2 regions of the Psychrilyobacter sp. genome follow, and region 2 is predicted to be linked to the other one. Evidence: riboswitches for the same ligand, from Rfam matches in the RefSeq annotation. Region 2 holds a riboswitch; the other holds the start of a gene.
What was found. A riboswitch is a leader RNA that binds a small molecule or an ion and turns the genes downstream of it on or off. The one in region 2 is predicted to bind lysine.
Positions count from the first base shown of each region.

Region 1: another riboswitch for lysine. It lies ahead of WBG30_RS04145 (aspartate kinase); the one in region 2 lies ahead of WBG30_RS05990 (Na+/H+ antiporter NhaC family protein).

Region 1 is NZ_JBATVM010000088.1:799-5,248, forward strand. Features, by position in the region: gene WBG30_RS04140 (M20 metallopeptidase family protein) at 1-958, opposite strand, end outside; lysine riboswitch at 1,158-1,332, shown strand; gene WBG30_RS04145 (aspartate kinase) at 1,428-2,630, shown strand; gene WBG30_RS04150 (aspartate-semialdehyde dehydrogenase) at 2,668-3,654, shown strand; gene dapA (4-hydroxy-tetrahydrodipicolinate synthase) at 3,694-4,450, shown strand, end outside.
Region 2 is NZ_JBATVM010000121.1:44-4,493, reverse strand. Features, by position in the region: gene WBG30_RS05995 (glycosyltransferase family 9 protein) at 1-834, opposite strand, end outside; gene WBG30_RS05990 (Na+/H+ antiporter NhaC family protein) at 931-2,667, opposite strand; lysine riboswitch at 2,792-2,966, opposite strand; gene WBG30_RS05985 (YeeE/YedE family protein) at 3,037-4,335, opposite strand.

The DNA of each region.
Region 1 (4,450 bases), on a different contig from region 2:
CTAACATTTCAGGATCTATCTCCTCAAATTTCAACTTTTCATCTCCTCTAACAACATCCTCTAACATATCAAAATATTCCTTATCGTTTATTACAGGGGGATACCCTTCAGCTAAATCTATCTCTATTTTTACTCCGTAACTTATTTCCATTCCACGGGCTATATCCCTTATCTTCTCTATTATAAAATTAAAAGTCTCTGTAGAAAACGCCCTTATGGTCCCCTCCATCCGCGTGACTTCTGGAACTATATTTCTTATGGTCCCCCCCTCTATCTTTCCTATCGCTATTATACTCGGGTCAAAAGGTGCTATAAATTTAGAAGTAATAAGATTAAATCCTTCTAACATCTTCCCTGCTACTTGAATGGAATCTATTCCTAACTGAGGCTGACCTCCATGACCACTTTTTCCCTTTATAATTATATCTATTTCTGCGGCTTTTGCCATAAATCCACCTGCTCTACAGGCGATTATTCCCTCTTCTAATTTGGGAAATAGATGCAGTCCGAAGATCCCTTTGACATTATATTTTTCCAAAACCCCACTTTTTACAATATCATTAGCTCCTCCTGGACCTTCTTCAGCAGGTTGAAAAAGTAGGAGGATATTTTTCTTTAATTTTTTATCTTTTAAATACTCCATAAATCCTAACAAGGTTGCCATATGACCATCATGTCCACATGCATGCATAAACCCCTTATGTTTGGAGGTATAAGAAGTTCCTGTTTCTTCTAAGATAGTTAGGGCATCAATATCTGTCCTAAACCCGTAAGTTTCTCCTGAGCCAACATCTAGATAGATATAAAGTCCTGTTTCACAAATTATTTTAGGTTCATACCCCATCTTTGTTATTTCCTTTATTAAGTAAGCTTGGGTCTTTTTTTCCATATATCCTAATTCCGGAATTTCATGTAAATTTCTTCTATGTTTTTTCATTCTTTCTACTATTTTATCCATATTTGCCTCCCTAAAAGAAATTTAAATCCTTATCTTAGATAAAAGTAAACCTTATTTTTCTATTTTTTAAAAATATATATTATATATACTTTACATATACATTACGAATTATACTTACTACTATATTTTCCATTCATATAACTTATATATTATATATATTATATTTTATTTTATGTTTAGTGATATACTTACTTCAAATCATAAGAATAGAGGTTGCGAATACAAATAGTAAAAACAGGGAGAAGGCATTTTAAGATCTGTTTTGAAAGGTGTAGTTGCCGAAATATAGATTCTGCTAAAATCTATGTTGGGTGTATGGATAAGATCCATATAACTGTCGTTATCATAACAGGTAATGGGGTGCTATTTGAAGTTATAGATTATTCTTTTATCTCATTTTTGATTAGATGTAATTTTACTCTTCAGTAGTTCTCACTACTGAAGAATTTTTTTATTAAAGGAGATAAATATGATCATTGTACACAAATATGGAGGAAGCTCACTAGCTGACTTAGACAAAATAAAAAAGATTGCCTCCCACATCTCAAAATTAAGTGATGCAGGAGAAAAAATAGTTGTAGTTGCTTCTGCCATGGGTAAAACTACAAATAACTTAATAGAGATGGCTAAAAAAATTTCTAAAACACCAAATATAAGAGAGTTAGATACTCTAATGGCCACAGGTGAACAGCAGACTGTTGCTCTGTTATCTATGGCACTAAATGAACTAGGTAAAGACTCTATCTCCCTTACAGGAGCTCAAGCAGGAATAACCACTATAGGTTGCCACACTAAAAGTAGAATAAAGAGTGTTGACCCCAAGATAGTGCTTTCCCATCTAAATTGTGGAAAAATAGTCATTGTAGCCGGTTTTCAAGGAATGAACCAAGAAGGAGATATCACTACCTTAGGTAGAGGAGGATCAGATACCAGTGCTGTGGCTTTAGCTGCTAGTTTAGGAGCACAGTGTGAGATCTATACCGATGTAGATGGTATTTATGGTATCGACCCTAGAGTATATCCAAAGGCTAAAAAAATACAAAATATATCTTACGAGGAGATGATGGAAATGGCAAATTTAGGAGCAGGTGTTATGGAAACAAGAGCTGTTGAATTAGGAAAAAAATACAATGTTCCAATCTATGTAGGGCAAAGTTTAAGAGCTCACGACGGTACTCTCATATTAAATCAAAACGAAATTATGGAAGATAAGCCCATTACTGGTATAACCCTCAACGAAGATATTTTCATGGTTAATATCCAACACCTTCCTTATTCAGAAAACTTAGTAGCTAATATTTTTAACACTTTAGGTAAATATGAGTTAAACATCGATATGATAAGTCAAAATATAACTACTTCTGGTACTTTAGACCTTTCTTTCAGCTGTTTTAAAAGAGAAGAATCCCTTTTAAAACAAGCCATCGACGAATTAAATCAAAAGTCACAAGAAATTTCTATAGAGATCAAACATGATTTAATAATGCTTTCCCTAGTTGGGATAGGAATGGTAAGTTATTCAGGAGTTGCAGCCAAAGTATTTAACACCCTAGCTGCAAATAAAATTCCTTTTTATCACATAACTACTTCTGAGATCAGTATCTCATGTACTATCTCTGCAGAACATAAAAACGTAGCTATTCAAATGCTAGCAAAAGAATTTAATCTATAAAAAACATATAATTAAAAAATTTATTTAGGAGGAGATCATGAAAAAATATAACATCGCCATTGTAGGAGCTACTGGAATGGTGGGAAGAACCTTTCTCAAAGTATTAGAAGAAAGAAATTTTCCCATAGATAACCTTTACCTTTTAGCTTCTTCTAGATCTTGTGGAACAGAAATTAATTTTAAAAATAAAACGTATATAGTCGAGGAACTTACCCCTGAATCTTTCACCAAAGAAATAGATATAGCTCTATTTTCTGCTGGTGGAAATATCAGTAAAGAGATGGCTCCTATAGCGGTTTCTCATGGAATTACAGTTATAGACAATAGTAGTGCATGGAGAATGGATCCTACCATTCCTTTAGTTGTACCTGAGGTAAATCCAGAAGCTGCAACAACAAATAAACTAATTGCCAATCCTAACTGTTCTACCATACAGGTAGTAGTCCCACTAAAGGTTTTGGATGACCTCTACGGAATAAAAAGAGTTGTCTATTCTACCTACCAAGCTGTATCTGGATCTGGAGTAGCTGGAGTAAAAGATTTAAAAGATGGAATAGAGGGAAAAGAACCTTCTAATTATCCACATCCTATAGCCTTTAACTGTCTTCCCCATATAGATGACTTTACAGAAAATGGATACACTAAGGAAGAGTTAAAAATGATCAATGAAACTAGAAAAATTTTAAATAAACCAAATCTGCCTATCACTTCTACATGTGTAAGAGTTCCAGTAGAAAATGGACATTCTGTATCTGTTAATTTAGAATTTGAAAAAGAGTTCGATTTAGAAGAATTAAAAAAGGCTCTTCAAAATAAAAAAGGTATCATCTTACAGGATGATGTAAAAAATAATATCTATCCAATGCCTATAAATGCTAGCGGATTCGATGAAGTATTTGTAGGTAGAATTAGAAGAGATTATAGTGTAAACAACGGTATAAACCTGTGGACAGTAGCCGATAATATTAGAAAAGGTGCTGCTACAAATACTGTGCAAATTGCTGAATTATTAATAGAACAATAAAATATATATATTTTATTACAATTTTAAATAGGAGGAATTATGGGAATTTTTAAAGGATCTGGAGTAGCTCTTATCACCCCGTTCAACGAAGATATGAGTATCAATTATACTAAACTAGAAGAACTCATAGAGTGGCATATAGAAAACAAAACTGATGCCTTGGTAATCGCTGGAACCACTGGTGAGGCATCTACCCTTCCAGATGATGAACATATAGAATTAGTTAAAAGAAGTGTTGAAATAACTCGAGGTAGAGTTCCTGTAATCGCTGGAACTGGTAGTAATGATACCCGTCACGGAATTAGGTTAAGCCTTGAATGCGAAAGGGTTGGAGCCAACGGTCTTCTCATCGTTACACCATACTACAATAAAACCAATAGACAGGGATTGATAAACCACTATACAACTATAGCTGATAAAATAAATATACCCATTATTTTATACAATGTTCCAGGTAGAACTGGAATGAATATTCCTGCTGATGTAGTCCTTGAATTAAGTAACCATAAAAATATAGTTGGACTTAAAGAAGCCAGTGGAAATATCTCCTACTTAGCTGAAGTAGCTAGAATTTGTAATAGTGACTTTTCTATATATTCAGGTAATGACGATATTATAGTTCCTGTTTTATCACTCGGAGGAGTTGGAGTTATATCCGTATTAGCCAATGTCATGCCCCTTGAAACTCATAATATTGTTATGTCTTACTTAGAGGGAGATGTTATTAAATCTAGAGATTTACAACTTTCACTGAATTCTTTTGTTAATTCTTTATTTTTGGAGACCAATCCAATAC
Region 2 (4,450 bases):
TGGATCTGTCGGGCCAAATATCACGTATGACTTAGTCTTGACTCCACGTCCAATATGAAATGGTCCTGAGTCGTTGGTTACTAAAAAATTTGCTTTGGATAACAAAGCTCCACTTTCCTTTAAACTTAGTTCCCCGGCTAGATTTATACATATATTTCCACTTTTTTTATTGATCTCCTCACATTCACCCTTCTCTTTAGAACTCCCTATTAAGATGATCTCTATCTGATATCTTTCTTTTATTAGTTTAGCTAACTTACCAAATCCCTCTACAGTCCATTTTTTAGTGTTTTTAGAAGCTCCTGGCGCAAACACTACATAATTTTTATAATTTTTTACTTTTTTTTCATCATTTTTAGAAAAATTAAACTCTATATTTTCTCCATTATAATTTATCCCTAAAACTTTGAAGGCATTAAAGTAATTTTTTACTATGGTATTATCAGCTCTATATTTAATTAACCCAGATTTTACAAGGATAGTTTTATATAATGATCTTTTTATATATCTAAAAGTTTTTTCTCCCAGAAAAAATGTGATCAATCGAGATCTTATTTTAGAATGTAGATCAAATACATAATCATAGTTATTTTCTTTTAATATCTTTGAAAATCTTCTTATATTTTTCACTCCATCATCTGTATCTTTTTTAAAGATAATTAAATTATCTATATTAGGATTTCCCACTATTGAATCTTTAAATTTATCTAACACTACAAAATCTATCTTTAAGTTCTTGTTTTTTTCCTTTAATTTTTTTAGGATTGGGGTGGTTAATATAACATCCCCTATAGAACTCAGCCTTATTATTAATATTCTCATTTTTTCCCCCAATCTACATTACACTAGTTTTTACTAATTTTATTATACCATAATTACAATTCAAAATAAAAAAAACCTAGTCAGTTTTATGACTAGGTTTACTAATTTTTATGCTAACTCAGATGCTTCTTCTATTTCTGTTGCCATCTCTACAGGTTTACCTACAAACCTTACAGTAAGTATCGTAGCTATTATAGCGATAGGTAACACGACATAGATAGATATACCCATTCCAACTGGTAGATACCCAAATAATACTGTTATAACTCCTACTACAAGTGCATATATAATTTGAGTTTTAACATGCTCTATATGATCACATTCAGCTCCCATAGATGAAAGGATCGTAGTATCAGATATTGGTGAGCAATGATCCCCAAAGATCGCCCCTGTAAGAACCGCTCCTATACTCATTACTATGTATGATGATAACGTCTCTCCTGATAACCCAGCTGCTCCACCTATAGCATTAGCTAATGGTATTGCTAATGGCATCAAGATCCCCATAGTTCCATATGATGTTCCTGTAGAAAAAGCAATAGCTGATCCCAATACAAATATAATAGATGGTAGAAGTGACTTTGGTATACTTCCAGCCAATGCATTTACTAGATATACTGATGTTCCTAATTCTTTGATTAAAGAAGTCAATGACCAAGCTAATAATAAAATAACCCCAGTGATTACCAATGATTTCATTCCGTGTACCCAAGTATCGATAGCTTCTGAAAATTTGAATATTTTCTTAGTTATTCCCATAACGATAGCAACTATAGACGCAAATAACGCTGCTTGAAATATTACAAGTGATGCGTCTGCACTCCCAAAAGTTTCTCTAATAGCATAAAATGATAGTGGAGCATTTTTTACAGTTTCAAGTACAGTCCCCTCTAAATAACCTTTTCCATTTAGATAGAAACCTACAAAAGAACCTACGATCAATACCATGATTGGTATGATAGCATTCCATATGTTTAATTCTACCCCTTCTTTAGGAGCAATTATAGCCGCTTCTTCTGGAGTAATTTTAGCTGCTGAACCACTTGTTACTTGACCAGTTGTTCTAGCTCTCTTTTCAGCCTTAGCCATAGGACCAAATTCTCTTAAGTAGTATGCTGTTGAAGCTACAAATATTAACATTAAGATATTATAAAATCTATATGGAATTGTTTGTACAAAGATGCTATATGCATTTATATTTTCCATTCCTATCAATGAATAGCCATCTTTTATTACTGATATCTCATATCCTACCCAAGTAGAAATTAGGGCTATTCCTGCAATTGGAGCTGCTGTTGAATCTATTATAAACGCTAATTTCTCTCTTGATATTCTCATCTTATCTGTTATAGGCCTCATAATTGGCCCTACAATAAGTGCGTTAGCATAGTCATCAAAGAATATAAATAATCCCATAACCCAAGTAATTAATTGAGCTGATCTAGGAGTTTTTGCTCTTTTAGCCAGAGCTTCTGCTACGGCTTTTGCTCCTCCCATTTTAGATATTAAAGCTACTAATCCACCGATAGTCAAACATTGTAAGACTATTCCTGCGTTCCATGAATCTGCCATAGATCCGATGATTCTATTTGTTATATCAGAAAATCCTCCTAAGAAACTAAATAAATAATTCTTCCCTTGAGTTATCCCCAATAAAAACGATCCTGAATATATTCCTATAAACAATGATAAAATCACATTTTTAGTAACAAAAGCTAAAACTATAGCTATAATTGGTGGAAGAAGTGTCCATGCACCTAAACTTAACGCTGACTCTGTCGAATCTGCTCCGAACCCTAAACTACTCATTACCCCTAACAATAATACAATTATTATACTTCTCACAATCTTTCCTCCTTAGTTATTGAAGAAAGGAGATCTTTTAACTCAAAAAAAGAGTTATCGGATCTCTACCGATAACTCTAATTTGCAAACCTATAATTATGTATAATAGGTTTTTATCTTAAAATCATTCGACAGCTCCCCATTATCATGTGATAATGACAGTCCTATAGATATTATCCATAGTCCCAACTTAAGATTTCGACAAATCTTAAATTTCGGCAAAACTTCCTTTCTTTTGGTCTCAAAATCTATCCGACTCCTCCAAAATACTTCTAAGGTTTGCAACCTCTATCTTCATTCATATATTTTTATGTTGAAACTAGTATATCTATTTAAGCTATATTTGTCAAACATATTTTTTCAATAATACTATTTTATTTTTACCGCTACTCTATTTCCTAAGATCCCTCCTCCTACTAATGCAGCAAAGAAAATCCATCCAGACAACGAGAAGTTTGCAATTGGAGTATATAGTGCTCCTACATTACAACCATTTGCAAGTCTTGTTCCTAATCCCATTAATATTCCACCCATTGCATATAGAGATGCTTGTTTGAATGTAATTTTAATCTCACTTGTTGCTGTGCTAGTAAATGTTCCAGCTAATAATAAACAAATTACTGTTCCTACCATGATTCCAACATTTTGAACATTGATTGGGTGGTTGAAAAATGGCATTGTATAGAATTTTACTGGGAAATTAGTAAAGTTAGATAACGATTCAGGTGATATTCCAAATATCATTAAGAATCTTCCAAACCACCATCCATAAGGTGTAGAAGCTCCCCATCCAGCTTTAGTTACACCCATTAATAATGTAAATATAACTGCTATTACTAACGCTCCCACTTTCATAGACCACGGTGTAACAAATAATCTTGTATATGTTTCTTCACTTAATAATTTAAATTCTTTATTACTATCTTTATCTTGTGTACTTATTTTAACTTGCTCTATTTCACTCGGTACTCCTGTAAAAGTTCCTGATACTCTTCTAGAAGATTCATATTTTTTAGATAGATATACTACAATTCCACAAAGTAATGAAGTTAATAAAACTGCTCCTAAATATCCATTTAATCCATCCCATTTAAATAAATCTGGGAAATAAACTCCATTATATAACTTTGCTCCTGTTTCAGATGTAAACCATGATTTTCTAATCCAATCTGTTGGAATTCCTGCTTCTGTTACCCAAGTTGCTGCTCTTTGGAAAGGGAATCCTAAGAAAACACCCATCCCGAAAAATATAAGAGTAACAAAACCTCTTGAAAATCCAGTAACTACGTCTGTTAAAACTCCTGATGCACAACAAACTGAGAATGTCATACCAAATCCAAACATGATTCCACCAAGAACTAACCCTGGGTTAATTTGATTTACCCAAAGATCATATGAACCAGCATCTGCGTTATAAAGAAATGCCGCTGATAAGATAGATGTTCCTAAAAACATATAAGCCAATACTCTCATTAATTTTGTAGACCCTGTATTATATGCTCTATTTACCGATCCTGCAAATCCCATAAATCCTCTAGTTAATGCATATCCAAATCCTGCTCCTGCTAGTAATCTAAAAAATAACATTGAGCTCCCTAGCATTGTTTTACCTATTATTAGTGTTAATAATAAAACTATTATTCCTGCTAAATTTTGACCTTTTTTCATTTTCAAACCTCCTAAAATAAATAATTAAATTTTGTATATTTTTTCACGTTATATACTTATAAAACTTAAGAGGAAGTTCTCCTTCCCCTTATTTTATTTTAAATTAATAATCTTT